DNA from 4 places in the Pseudoalteromonas sp. 10-33 genome. Region 2 is predicted to be linked to each of the others. Evidence: predicted binding sites of a transcription regulator. Region 2 holds the regulator's gene; each other region holds the start of a gene.
What was found. Region 2 encodes sigma-54, which starts transcription at its own class of promoters, with help from an activator protein. Its sites were predicted from a motif close to GTTGGCACGNNNNTNGNNT; they were not measured.

Region 1: the regulator sigma-54 is predicted to act here: its motif matches at 2,280-2,298, upstream of ATS76_RS11305 (EF-hand domain-containing protein).
Region 3: the regulator sigma-54 is predicted to act here: its motif matches at 2,246-2,264, upstream of ATS76_RS17190 (hemerythrin domain-containing protein).
Region 4: the regulator sigma-54 is predicted to act here: its motif matches at 2,248-2,266, upstream of ATS76_RS08915 (EF-hand domain-containing protein).

Annotation. Positions count from the first base shown of each region.
Region 1 is NZ_LOFI01000023.1:90,631-94,322, forward strand. Features, by position in the region: gene ATS76_RS11290 (ATP-binding protein) at 1-426, shown strand, start outside; gene ATS76_RS11295 (response regulator) at 501-1,172, shown strand; gene ATS76_RS11300 (PA4780 family RIO1-like protein kinase) at 1,206-2,060, opposite strand; gene ATS76_RS11305 (EF-hand domain-containing protein) at 2,352-2,627, shown strand; gene ATS76_RS11310 (hypothetical protein) at 2,640-3,095, shown strand; gene ATS76_RS11315 (FG-GAP repeat domain-containing protein) at 3,153-3,692, opposite strand, start outside.
Region 2 is NZ_LOFI01000001.1:236,643-240,334, reverse strand. Features, by position in the region: gene lptA (lipopolysaccharide transport periplasmic protein LptA) at 1-414, shown strand, start outside; gene lptB (LPS export ABC transporter ATP-binding protein) at 411-1,136, shown strand; gene ATS76_RS01075 (RNA polymerase factor sigma-54) at 1,206-2,705, shown strand; gene hpf (ribosome hibernation promoting factor) at 2,732-3,019, shown strand; gene ptsN (PTS IIA-like nitrogen regulatory protein PtsN) at 3,024-3,476, shown strand; gene rapZ (RNase adapter RapZ) at 3,496-3,692, shown strand, end outside.
Region 3 is NZ_LOFI01000027.1:156,758-160,449, reverse strand. Features, by position in the region: gene ATS76_RS17200 (TonB-dependent receptor) at 1-1,037, opposite strand, end outside; gene ATS76_RS17195 (hypothetical protein) at 1,284-1,697, shown strand; gene ATS76_RS17190 (hemerythrin domain-containing protein) at 1,783-2,208, opposite strand; gene ATS76_RS17185 (tetratricopeptide repeat-containing diguanylate cyclase) at 2,456-3,692, opposite strand, start outside.
Region 4 is NZ_LOFI01000012.1:227,456-231,147, reverse strand. Features, by position in the region: gene rluB (23S rRNA pseudouridine(2605) synthase RluB) at 1-759, opposite strand, end outside; gene scpB (SMC-Scp complex subunit ScpB) at 756-1,346, opposite strand; gene ATS76_RS08915 (EF-hand domain-containing protein) at 1,686-2,207, opposite strand; gene ATS76_RS08910 (hypothetical protein) at 2,427-2,858, opposite strand; gene xthA (exodeoxyribonuclease III) at 3,099-3,692, shown strand, end outside.

The sequences.
Region 1 (3,692 bases), on a different contig from region 2:
CAAAAATATCAGGTTATATTTGAGCAGCATACAATCAAACTTTATCTATTAAATAGTGCTCAATACGCCAATGTTGAGGCTGATAAAACACGGCTACTGCAGTTGTTTGATAATATTTTAATGAATGCAGTTCATTATGCTCAGTGCACGACTATTTCAATAACTGCTAAAAACATAAGTAAAAAAGGGCAGTCATTTATTGAGCTGAGTATTGAGGATAATGGCGTTGGGGTAGAGTCTTCACATTTAGCGCATTTGTTTGAATACCTGTATCGAGTTGATGGTGCGCGTAACCGCCAAGAAGGTGGTTCAGGCCTTGGTTTATCAATCTGTAAACATATAGTTGAAGGTCATAACGGTGAGATAGTCGCAGAAAAAGCGGACCTAGGTGGTTTAGCTATTATTATACGCCTGCCAACCATTTAACAATGTTTAAACCTAATCTTTAAATTGCCTACTTTATTAAGTGGTTTGAATTTACGTTACGAATAGAGGTGCCAATGAGTGAACACATTTTAATAGTTGAAGATGAAGAAAAATTATCTAATTTAATGAGTGATTTTTTAATGAATCATCATTTTAATACTCATCAAATACACCATGGGAATGACGTACTTCCATGGCTTGAAATTAATAGGCCAAGCCTTATTTTGCTAGACGTAATGTTACCAGGTCAAAGCGGAATCGAATTATGTAAAGCGATTAGGCGTTTTTCTAACGTGCCTATTATTATGGTATCGGCCAAAGTAGAAGAGATAGATCGCTTGCTAGGGCTTGAGTTAGGCGCAGATGATTATATTTGTAAGCCGTTTAGTTACGCAGAGTTGGTTGCGCGGGTAAAAGCTATTTTAAGGCGTCTCAACGTTTCAGCAGTACAAACATCGGTAATGCAATTAGATGAAACCACCTATAAAGTAAAATACCAAGATAACGACATCGAGCTAACTAACTTTGAGTTTCAGTTGTTTAAACCTTTGTTTAATAACCCGAGTAGAATTTATTCACGAGATAGCTTAATGGATACCATGTATACCGATCAGCGTATTGTGAGTCATAGAACGATTGACAGCCACATAAAAAAATTGCGTAAAAAGCTGGATGAATTAACTAAAACAGAGAGTGTGATTCAATCTGTTTATGGGGTAGGTTATCGCTTTGTACACCCGCAATAAGGGAACAAAGCGATTAACAAAAACGTTGGCGTTTTATTCTTCGTCTGAAAAGTTAATGCGCGCTAGTCGCTCTTGCTCTTCATCGGCTGCAGCTTGTATCTCGTCTAGTACTGAATCAACGTCAGCTTCTTCGCTGTCATCTTCAAATTCACCGGTGAGTATAGAATTAGGTGTAAGTTTTGCCTCTTCAAATAGCGCCCACATTTCTTTAGCGTATTGGGTAGTTAACAACTCAGGTGCAAACTCACTATAGTAACGACGCATGTTGTTTACGTCACGAGCAAACATGGCTTCAGCGCTATTGTTAGCAGACGCATTTACAGCTTGCGGTAAATCAATAATCACAGGCCCTTTGTCATCCACAAGCACATTAAACTCTGATAAATCACCATGAATTATACCCGCGCACAGCATAAGCATAATATAGTGCATCATCAGTGTATGTTGTTTTATAGCTTCTTCTTTACTCATACTTACATGGCCTAACTGCGGGGCTACATCGCCATCGCTATCAGACACAAGTTCCATAAGTAATACACCATCAACACAACAGTATGTGTCGGGTACGCGCACACCGGCCCTAGCTAATCGAGAAAGTGCATCAACCTCAGCGTTTTGCCAAATTTCTTCTTCTAACTGGCGCCCATAACTTGAGCGCTTCCCCATGGCACGTGCTTGACGACCACCGCGAACTTTACGGCCTTCTTGGTATTGTGCGGCTTTTTTAAAGCTGCGTTTAACGGCATCTTTATAAACCTTGGCACACCGGATGTGTTCACCACATCTAACCACAAATACATCGGCTTCTTTGCCGCTCATTAGTCGGCTAAGTACTTCATCAATTAAACCGTCATCGATAAGGGGTTGTAAGCGTTTTGGTGTTTTCACAGCTTGCCTGCTAAGTAGAGTTGGTTATTAATCATTATTTATAAAAGTGCTCTGTAATTAGTTGTTTTATATGCCCAAGCAGTATATCAGCTTTGAGAATTAAGGGCAGTATTACGCGCATTTGCACATGTTTGCGTTAGCTTATCTGCTGATTGTAAATTGGGCAACCAGAACGCCCTAGAACACATCAATTTTTAAATTATTTAATGCTTCCTTACTGTTTGCACATTTTTTGCGTTTTTAAGGTGTAAGTTTACGGTATTAACATGTACTGAATATAAGGTTATTACTATGAAGCATTTAACATCAACGGCAATAATTGTATTACTTAGCATTGTTTTTTCGGCCAATATTGCTGCAAAAGGAAGTAATAACAAACCACCTAAGCCAGACTTCTCAACTCTCGACAGCGATGGCAATGGTGCAATTAGTTTTGATGAATTTAATACTAAAAGACCACCTCACGGTGACGCACAGACTATTTTTGATGAAATTGATGCTGACGGTAATGGGGAAATCAGCGAGCAAGAATTAAGTGAACATAAACCACCTCGTCGTGAACGTTGAAAGGAAACTAACATGATCAATTCTATAAACAATAACGCTACTAGTTTTATCCCGCAGCAAAAAAGCCAAGCTGTATCGCTAACATCAGAACAAAGTGATTTTGTAAAAGAAACGCTAGCGCAGTTTGATCCCGAAAGCTTAATATCTGAAGATGCAAAAAGCATTCAAGCTGCGTTTGAAGAGCAGGGTATTTCACCCACTAAAGAGCTGGCAGAATTAATGAGCGAGCTTGAATTTGACGCTAAAAGTATTGGTGATGCTGGCCGCCCTGAAGGGCAAAGACCGCCTCCACCGCCACAAAATTCACTAGAGCAAGTTAATACAGAAGATGTAGTAAGTTACCTCGATGAATTACTAGAGCAGTATTCAAGCCAAATAAACGATGAAGATAAAGACGCTATACTATCGGCTGTTCAAGAAAAGTTTGGCTTGTCTGAATCTGATTCGTTACTCAGTATTAAAGCGTAAATATGTGTAAAAGCTGACACAAAAAGCCCAGTAATACTGGGCTTTTTGTGTAGGTGGTTAGTTTAAGCGGGTTTTAATTTTACTGGTGCCATCTTCTTCGGTAAATTTAAATACAAAGTCTTTTTTACCGTCTTGGTTAATGTCAACTAACAAAATATCTTTACTTTTATTAGGTAGGGTTAATTTTATTTTTTTACGCTTTTTGTTCAGCAAATTGTTCTCATCGCCGTAGTAAACATAGAGCGTTTTTTTGCTGTATTTATATACCGCATCAGTTTTGTCATCCCCGTTTATATCGCCTATGTATAAAGGTGGGGTTGCATCGCCATTGCTCATATTTATTTCCATCTCAAGGTCAATTTCTATACTTGATTTACTAGCAAATGAGCCATCGGTTTGTTGCTTATAAATATTCATTTCTACATCTACGTCAGTTTTACCACCGCCCATAGCCATAGAGGCAATAGTGCCAAGGCCAATGTCTAAGTCCATTGTTTGCAGGTCTATTAAGCCATCGTTATTAAAGTCTGTTTCAAATACAAGCTGACTAGGGCCGCTGGTATTTAACAATTTAATAGGTGTTTGACTAAACCCTGT
Region 2 (3,692 bases):
GAAGGTCAACTAAAAGAAAATGTAGGTATATTCGAAAAAAACGTTGAAATTATTCATGGCGACAGAAAAATTACCGCTGACCGACTAGAAGTGCATAAACGCGATGAATTGGGTGATAACAAGCAACTGTTAATTGCCACAGGTACACCTGCTTATTTTGAAGAAAAACAAGCCGACGGCACAATAATGAGCGCCAGCGCTAATGAAGTTAGATACGATGTTTCTAAACGTTTTTTAACATTAATTGGAGATGCCCAGGTCTCTCAAGCTGGGCAAAAAATGAATGCAAAAAGCATTACCTACGATATTGAGCAACAACTCATTAGCGCCGAAAAAGATGAAAGCTCAACTGATCGCGTGCACACCATTTTAGTACCTGTGGAGCCAAAAAAAAGCGATAAAGGTCAGCCATGAGTACATTAAAAGCAGAGCTATTAGCCAAAAGCTACAAAGGCCGAGAAGTCGTTAAAAATGTAGGCTTAGAAGTTAAAGCCGGCAGCATAGTGGGCTTACTTGGTCCTAACGGTGCAGGTAAAACCACCACGTTTTATATGATTGTAGGCTTAGTCCCTAGCGATAAAGGTAAAATATCTATCGACGAGAACGATATTACTCTTTTACCTATGCACAGTCGTGCTAGATTAGGCATTGGCTACTTGCCGCAAGAGTCGTCTATATTCAGAAAGTTAACCGTATATCAAAACTTAATGGCTATTTTAGAAACTCGAAAGGAGCTCACTAAGCAAGCCAGAGAAGATACACTTAATAATCTATTGGATGAATTTAGCATTCAACACATTCGCGACAGCAAAGGTATGGCACTATCGGGCGGAGAGCGTCGCCGAGTAGAGATTGCACGTGCTTTAGCAGCAGATCCAAAGTTTATTTTATTAGACGAGCCGTTTGCCGGCGTTGACCCTATTTCAGTGTTGGATATTAAAAAAATTATTGAACACCTTAAAAACCGTGGTATTGGTGTATTAATAACAGACCATAATGTAAGAGAAACCCTTGATGTTTGCGAAAAAGCCTACATTGTTTCTCATGGGGAACTGATTGCTTCTGGTACCCCTGAACACGTATTAAACGATAAAACTGTACGCGATGTATATTTAGGCGAGCAATTTAGGCTGTAACATTTACGCCTTATTTGTATGCATCTGCTAGTATTAATTATAACAACTTAAAAGGATTGTTAGAGATACATGAGGCAATCACTACAGCTGCGCATGGGCCAGCAACTTACAATGACACCTCAGTTGCAGCAAGCTATTCGCTTGCTGCAATTAAGCACATTGGATCTTCAGCAAGAAATACAAGAAGCGCTCGACAGCAACCCATTACTTGAGGTTGAGGAGCAAGACTATGCCGATGACCTTGCAGGCAAAAATGAGCAAAAAGCAGATAATGATGAAGTGACAGTAAGTGCATCTGCAGATGAAGCCCCCAGTGAGTATGAACAAGACAGTGGTGAAGCCCTAGCAAAAGATACCGTCAGTGACGACATGGCAATGGACGTTAGCTGGGATGAGTACATGAGTGCCGCCCCAGCATCGTCTTCAGGCCCCATGCCTGAAGATGAGTCTATTTATCAAGGTGCATCGACTGAAACGCTTCACGAATACTTAATGTGGCAATTACAACTAACGCCATTTAGCCCTACGGATGAAGCGATTGCTATTGCAATAGTTGAAGCCGTGGACGACTCAGGCATATTAACCCTCAGCTGTGAAGAAATTTTAGAGAGCTTTAATCAAGATAACGACGATGACGTTGAGGTTGAACTTGATGAAATAGAAGCAGTTTTAAAGCGTATTCAATTATTTGACCCTGTTGGTATTGCAGCACGAAGCTTACAAGAATGTTTGTGTATTCAGTTAAATCAATTTGATAAAGGCACTCCTTTTATTGACGAAACAAAAATGATTTTAACCGAGCACATAGATTTGTTAGCTGCTCGCGACTATCGTACATTAATGAAAAAAACGAAGCTCAAAGAAGATGAGCTTAAAGAAGTAATGACACTTATTCATACGCTTAACCCAAAGCCTGCAGACACAATAGTGCGAGAAGAGTCTGAATATGTAATACCAGATGTGTCAGTTAAGAAAATTAAAGGCCGCTGGGTGGTTGAACTAAACCCAGACAGCATGCCAAAAATTCGTGTAAACAGCCAATATGCTGCAATGTCGCGTACAGTTAAGTCGAGCGGTGATAGCCAATTTATTCGCTCACATTTACAAGAAGCTAAATGGTTTATTAAAAGTTTAGAAAGCAGAAACGACACGCTTTTAAAAGTAACTAACTGTATCGTAAAGCAACAACAAGGTTTTTTTGAACACGGTCCAGAAGCCATGAAACCTATGGTTTTAAATGATGTAGCCGAAATGGTAGAAATGCACGAATCGACAATTTCGCGCGTAACGACTCAAAAGTACATGCACACACCGCGTGGAATATTTGAGCTTAAATACTTTTTCTCAAGCCATGTAAGCACCGAAAATGGTGGAGAATGTTCATCCACAGCGATACGAGCACTTATCAAAAAACTAATCGCAGCAGAAAACTCAGCAAAACCATTGAGTGATAGCAAAATTGCGGATATATTGGCTGAGCAAGGAATTAAAGTAGCAAGACGTACAATCGCAAAATACCGCGAATCTCTTGCTATTCCACCGTCAAATCAGCGAAAGAGCCTGATCTAAGACGCTAAACAAAGAGGGTAATGCTTATGCAACTAAATTTAACTGGTCGTCATGTAGAACTAACTGATTCATTAAGAGACTATATAAATACCAAATTTGCGAAGCTAGAAAGGCACTCTGATCATATTAATAATGTTCATGTCATTCTTGATATAGAAAAATTAAATCAAAAAGCAGAAGCAACTATTCATGTAAGTGGCGCTGAATTATTCGCATCCACTGAACATCAAGATATGTATGCAGCGATTGATTCATTAATTGATAAGCTTGACCGTCAAGTAATTAAACATAAAGAGAAGCTTGCTCGACACTAATATGATGAAACTAAGTTCACTTATATGCCAGGACTGCAGCAAAGCTGCGGTCCTTTTTAATAGTAAAAAAAGAATTTTAGAGTTTATTAGCGAGCTTGCTCACGATAAATTACCTTATTTGTCTCAACAAGATATTTTGGGCGCCTTATTAACCCGCGAAAAGCTAGGTAGTACAGGAATAGGAAGAGGCATAGCTATTCCACATGGTCGAATGAGCGGCGCACAAGAACCTTTAGCATTAGTATTAGTAAGTGAAACACCGATTAACTTTGATGCTATAGACAATCGACCAGTTGATATTTTTGTTGCACTCATCGTACCTGATGGTGATAACCAGCAACACTTAAAGACGCTAGCGACGATAGCTGATAAACTAAAAAATAAAGAATTTTGCAAGCAGCTACGCTGTGCTAAATCGGATGCCGAGCTGTATCAAATTATTGTTGACCAATCGTAATAAATTTTAAGGGTGATTAATGGAGTTGATTATCATAAGTGGCCGTTCTGGTTCTGGTAAGTCGGTTGCTTTACGCGTTGTTGAAGATCTAGGTTATTATTGCGTAGATAACATCCCTGTAAATTTATTACCTTCTTTGGTAAGAAGCGTTTCTGATAACTACGATAAAATCGCTGTTAGCATCGATGTGCGAAACTTGCCAAAAGAACAAGATGA
Region 3 (3,692 bases), on a different contig from region 2:
AAATGTTGAAAGTAGGTGATGTTTTTAAGTGAGGCATTTGCACTTAGCTCACGTTTATAAATACTGTGAATTAAATAGGTTGTAGCTTCGTTTTGGTTATCAGGGTCAGTAAGTACAGTGCTGCGATCAATGTTTACTTGCCCAGTAGGCGACACAATTGAACCCGCCGCCGGTACTGTACTGCCATTTGCTTGCACGCCTTGGCCAGTAATATAAAGGCCATCATCAATTAAAGCTTGGGTAGGGCGGTTAATACCGGCGTTGTCGGTAAATTCGACTTGGTATAGCTCAAAGTTAATATCCCAAGTGCTTTTATCGTCTGGCAAAATGCGTAGTGCTGCAAATAAACTGTCGCTTTTAGTACCTGAATAATCGTAGTAGCTGCCATGGTCAAGATGTTCATAGCTTACTCTAAACCCAACTTTGTCTTTAATAATTGGCGCAGTGTAATCTATTTGCGCACTGTATTGGTCCCAACGACCGGCCGATAAACTCGCTTTGCCTTTACTTTCCTCCGTTGACGCTACTTTTGACTGTAAGTTAACAAACCCACCGTTGCGTTGGCTTGAACCAAACAAAACCGGCGGTGCGCCTTTTACTACATCTATTTGTTCGACAGAATTGAACGATAACGGCACGCCAAACCCATTGTTACCTGCTTGACGACGTGTACCATCTTGAAAAAGCTCACCCAATTGACCGCGAATAGTAGGTAAACTTGGCGCGCCAAAGCCACTTGCAGAGTATGTGTTTGGGCTTACTGCTAATACATCTTGTAAAGTAGTAATGTTAAGCTGTTCTATAAGTTCGCTTGAAATAGGCGTAACTGAGCGTGCTATGTCTTGAAGTGCTAAGTTATCACCAAAAGGACCGTCAATTGTTTCATTTTTAACAGAAAGTCCTTGAGACTTTATAACTTGACCGGCCACCTCTATGTGCTCAATCGAATCTTTTACTTGCGTTTTTTCAGCTGCAAAAGCAACAAGGGGAGTGTTTAATATGGTGGCTAACGATAGTGCTAAGTATGCGTGTTTCAAGGGTTGTCTCTCTAGTGTAATTAGTTATTGGCGATAAAGACCGAAAGGAATAAAAATATCTTTCAATTAAAGTATAACTTTTTTAATTTTTAGAATGGATGCGTGCAAATTATTCTTATTTTAGTCTTAAGTTTTAAGTGTTGTTGAATACCTACTTGGATTAAATCTAAATAGTTTGAAATTAATCATACCTTATACGGTCTTGTTCTGTTCTTGGTTTATTTATATATTTTTAAAGGAAATTTTATGACGGATTCTTTAAGTAGTGATGTTCAAAATCGTTTGCAGTGGTCACTTTTATCTTTGCGTGTAGGTGTGTTTATTGTAATGGTTATGTGGACATTCGATAAGTTTGTTAACCCTGGACATAGCGCACGTATTTTTGAGCATTTTTATGGGATTAGTGGCTCTACAGATATGGTGGCTTACATTATAGGTGCGGTGCAGCTAATACTTGTTTTAGCGTTTTTAGCGGGTATTAAAAAACGTATTACTTACGGTATTATTTTCATAATTCACGGCCTATCAACGCTTTCATCTTACAATCAGTACATTGATGGCTTTAATAACTTATTATTTTTTACTGCGTGGCCAATGTGGGCAGCGTGTTTTGCACTTTATTTATTACGGGATCAAGACGTAAAATATACTGTTAAATAAAACAGCCAGACAAAAAAATGGTTATAAGCCAATTAGCTTATAACCAAAAGTACACAGGGAGGTGTATGAATTCTTACTTTTGCGATTAATGCATTGCGTCGTTGTATTTGTCGCCTAAGCGCTCTTTTTGCCCTTCAGACAGCGCTTTACCTGCTAGTTGAAATACTTCATGTTCTTCTTCATCTAAGTGATGATGCACTAAATGGTGTAGTTTTTTAGCTTCTACTAACCATGCTGATGAGCTCATTTCGGTGTCTTCAAGTTGTTCAATTAGTTCATCAATTTCATGATGCTCTGCAACACTGTGGCGTGCTTTTTCTTGCGTTAGATCTTCACAAATTAATGGATTATAAAAGTAGCGCTCTTCAAATTTTGCATGTTCTTCTAGCTCTGTTTTTAGCTCATCCATTAAGCTATGACGTTTTTTTGTGTCGCCCTTGGTTTGAATAAGCGCGTCAACTAGTTTGCGTTGTTTGTCATGGTCATTACGTAGTGCTTCAAAAATATTCATAAATCATCCTAATCAATTACGTTGCTTAATAACTATTAAGCAAACGCAGTGCCAGATTTTAAGTTATTGAAAGTAATGCTTTTATAGGTTTTAGGCTATGTTTTTGGATTGTTTGTGTATTTTTTACAGACGAGAGGGTGAAATAATTTCTTACTTTTAATACGAGCTAATACTTCACGTGCAGCTATTTACAATTAGCTTGTTAAAAACATATTTGGGGGTATGTGTTTGTTAAGCTTTAATACGCCTAGGGCTGCTCAACATTAACCTGATTGCGGCCACTTTGTTTGGCTTTATAAAGAAGCTCATCAGCATGAATGATCAGTTTTTCAAGTGAGCGGTTAGAGGAGGAGCTAATTGCTGCACCTGCGCTAAACGTAATGGTTTCAGTATTATTTAAGCCTTCTATTTCGCTGCAAATATCTATCAGTGTATTGGCAATAGAATCGAACGTTGTTTTAACGCTTTGTTTATCAACGGTGTTTAAAATAAATAACCATTCCTCACCACCATAGCGGCCAAATTGGTCGTCACCAGCAAGTGTATTTTGTGCTGCACGAGCAAAAGCTTTAAGAACGGAGTCACCCACATCGTGGCCGTAAGTGTCGTTAATGTGCTTAAACAAATCTAGATCGACAATGGCAATTGTAGCATTGCTTTGCTTAAGTTTTTGAGCCGCTTTTTGCATAATACCGCGTCGATTTAAACTGCTAGTTAAGTAGTCAGTCAGCGCAATGTTATAATATTTTTTACGTTGTAGTACTTGTTTATAAATAAGTAATAACGACACAATAACTAAAATAAACGCAATTGTTGCGCTTAACCGCCAAATTATTTTTTGTTGATACTCTTCTTTAGCGAGTAATTCGTTAATGTTTTTGTCGTATTCTAGTTGGAGTATTTTTTCTTCTTTTTCTTTTACTTCAAATTTGATTTGCAGCGTTTTAATGTTTGTTTCGCTGGTGGCTTCGTAATGCTTTTTCATAAATGTAAGCATTTGCTCCATTGCGTCAAATGCATCGTCTGTTTTGTTGAGGCTTCGTTTTAACTGGTATCGCTTTTGAAGGTAATCGGCTTTATAAATGCTGCGGCTAAAATCATCGATCATCGAAAATACTTCATCGTTCATTTTATCGGCTTTTTCAAGTAAACCTTGTTTTTTATAAATATCTAGCATCAATATCATCGATGCGAGTTTCATATCACCTATTCCGGCTAGGTGGGCAACCTCAATATTTTTTGTGGCTAAGGCGAGCGCATCTTCGTAGTTTTCTTGTTTGTATAAAATATTAGCAATTGAATACTGAGCAAAAGACAGTCCTTTTTGCATGTTAACAGATTCAAAGTAAGAGAGTGCTTTGTCTAGATATATGAGGGATTCGTTTGGTTTATTTATTTCAAGTAATACATTGCCCAAGCTCCAGTAAGCTTTAGCTGTATATAAGCCATCTTGAGTTTGCTGATATGCGATCAGCGCTTTTTTA
Region 4 (3,692 bases), on a different contig from region 2:
AGTTTGCGTTTCACGACCTAACTTAACCGTTTTACGTAAATAGTTAACGGTATCTAAGTCGTATTCAACCCAACCACCTTGTGGAACGCGCTTGTCGAGCTCTAACTTACCGTAACGAATACGGATAAGACGCGACACTTCAACATCTTGAGATTGCCACAAACGACGAACTTCGCGGTTACGCCCTTCATTTAACGTTACATTGAACCAACGGTTAATTCCTTCACCACCTAGTGGTTTAATATTCGTGAACTTTGCAGGACCATCTTCAAGTTCTACGCCACGCATCAAGTTTTTAAGTGTTTCGTTTGTTACTTCACCAAACACACGCGAGGAATATTCACGCTCAACTTCATAACTTGGGTGCATTAAACGATTTGCTAATTCACCATCATTAGTAAACAACATTAAACCAGATGTATTTACATCGAGTCGGCCTACAGCTATCCAACGATCGCCATCAATACGAGGTAGTCTGTCAAATACAGTACGACGACCTTCAGGGTCTTTGCGTGTACTCAATTCTCCCTCTGGTTTGTTGTACATTATCACACGACAAATTCTGTCTGCTTTCTCTTCAATTTTTACGGTATGACCGTCTACTCGAATTAAATCGGTTTCTTCAACGCGGTCACCTAATTTAGCGACTTTGCCATTAACACTAACGCGGTTTGCGTCAATGTATTTTTCCATTTCACGGCGCGAGCCTACACCAGCTCTGGCTAGGACTTTTTGTAACTTTTCACCTTGTACATTCATTCGGATGGTTCTCTCACAGAAGGATCACTTAATAACTGGTCTATTTTACTTTCTTGTTGCGCAGGTAACGCAGGTAAGTTTTCTAAACCCGTTAATGAAAAATAATCTAAAAATTGTTTAGTCGTGGCGTATAAAGCGGGTTTACCCGGTACCTCTTTATGCCCTACGACTTTAACCCACTCTCTTTCGAGTAAAGTTTTAATTATATTCGAACCCGTTGTTACCCCTCTTACTTGCTCAATTTCGCCACGTGTAATGGGTTGACGATAGGCAATAAGTGATAGTGTTTCCAATAAAGCACGTGAGTATTTAGGCGCTCGTTCTTGCCAAAGGTTACTCAACCAAGGACTTAAACTGCTACACGCTTGAAATCGATAACCACTGCCCACTTCAACAAGGCGGATGCCACGGGTTTGAAAATGTGTTTGTATCGTTTCTATGGCATGGTTTATTCGTGACATAGAAATTGCAATATCCATTAAAACAGTGTCTTTAATATGGCGTTTACTTATGGGTTTGTCTGCAACAAAAATTGCAGCTTCAATGATTTCAACTAACTGCTCATCACTAATTCGCCGCCCAGCCATATACACTCTTAATAAATAAAAATACACAGCCATCTATTATGACAGAATAAGCACTAACTAGGAAAATATATCTGGTAATTTTATTAGGTCTGTTATCTTTACAAATGAAGATGGGTTTAAATTAGGGGTTGTTTAATTCGGCGCGAAGTTTGTAACTTGGTGGGCTCGATAACGGCTCCTGTGTTATAGCCAATTTATAGGGAATAACCACACTAAGCATGCCTAAATACCAAACAGATTGCTGCAAGTTCAACCTGTAAAGATAAGCGCTTCCTGAGCTTTACCCATAAAAAAAGCCAGTTACTATAACTGGCTTGCTGTTTTAAAACTAAATCACAGTTAGCTGTGTTTAATTACTTTTAATGCATCATCTTCAGCTACGGCTTTACCATATTTCTTTATGTAACCCGTAAACTCGTTTTTACTAATTCGTTTATCTTTGTTTTTGTCCATGTAACCAAAGTGGTTAGAAATATCGTCGTCGTTACCTTCAACAACTGATATGTAACCATTACTGTCGTTATCTAAACTTGCGAAGCTACTTTCAATTTTATCAAACTTAGCAATATTTGCTTTAAAAGCTGATTCGCTCACATCACTGTCAGTAGCAACTTTACCAGTATTTAATTGCATGTAGGCATTAAATTCCTTACGACTAATTTCTTCATCCATATTGGTGTCGATATTAGAAAAATGCCCCCAAATATTATCATCGTCAGCTTCAACTTTTGAGATGAAACCGTCACTATCGTTGTCTAGACTTGCAAAGTCGCTATCTATTTTATCAAGACCTTGATTAGACGCACAAGCCGCTAAACTTAATGTTGCTAGGATAGTTGTTGCTAATGTTAACTTTTTCATAAGACGTGTCCTTCGTTGTTAGTAAATGCCACAATAACTAATACAAGTCTAATGCCAAAATGAAATAAATATAAATTTCAATAACTTGCAAATTGACCGTATGTTTTTCATTCTATTTCAATACGTTAGCCTTGAAACCTTTTCAATCAACCTTGTAAATTTTGCAAAAAAAAAGCCCAGCTTTAAAAGCTGGGCTCTCGTTAATTCTTGTTGTACTAATTAAATTGCAGCATTTTGGTAACGCTTAACAAAATCAGTAACTTTTTGACCATTACATTTTAGCGAGTTTAAGTTACCGATTTTTTGACGTACTGGCGCTAAACCCTGCTTTAGTGCAGTCATACATAGTTGAGTTTCTTGTTGAGCGTCTTTAGCAAACACTTCTACTTTGTTTTCAATTATGTTGTTTGTTGAATCTTTTTTTGCAATATCGCGAATATCTTGACCGTTACACATAATGCTTTGTGAAAAGCGCGATAAGTAAACGTTGTGCTTCGCTGCTAATTTACGTGCCGCAGAAAAACCTTCGTTTGCGCTTAATACACACAATTTAGACTCAATTGAGTTGTCTTGACTAAAGTAAGTGTTACTTTGAGCTGAAACAGAAGAAGATACTAATAATGTTGCCGCTAAAAATAATTGTGCTTTCATGAGAGATCCTATGTGAACGAGTTTGCCAATGAATTTCCGCGCATTATATAGCCAATATTGTGCAGATCAATTGAATTTTTTATTTATTTTATAAATTAATACAACATTAACAATGTTTAAACTTTCACCAGCATTTGATCAACATTTGCGCAGCTATTTTGTCATTTCAGACATGTTATATAAGCTAAATTACTGATACAATTTACCATTAATATAAGCACTAATTTAAAGGTAAATCGAATGAAAGTGATTTCTTTCAATATCAATGGTCTGCGTGCTCGTCTTCACCAATTACAAGCTGTTATTGATAAACATCAACCAGACGTAATTGGCTTACAAGAAATTAAAGTTCATGATGAAGCGTTTCCATTAGACGATGTTCAAAAAATGGGTTACCACGTCTACTTTCATGGTCAAAAAGCACATTACGGCGTAGCTATGTTATGCAAAAAAGAGCCAAAATCGGTCTTAAAAGGGTTTGCTACCGACACAGATGAGTCGCAGAAGCGCATGATCAGTGTCACTATTGAACAAGATAACGGCCGCGACATTACAGTTATGAATGGTTATTTCCCGCAAGGCGATAACATTAGCCACGAAACTAAATTCCCGTATAAACGCCAATTTTATAAAGATTTGATGACCCACTTAAATACACACCTCTCTCCCGAACAAGATGTGGTTGTTATGGGTGACATAAATATATCCCCCACAGACCTAGACATAGGTATTGGCGATGTAAACGCTAAACGCTGGTTAAAAACAGGTAAGTGCTCTTTCCAGCCAGAAGAACGTCAATGGCTAGCAGCACTTCTAGATTGGGGGTTCAAAGAT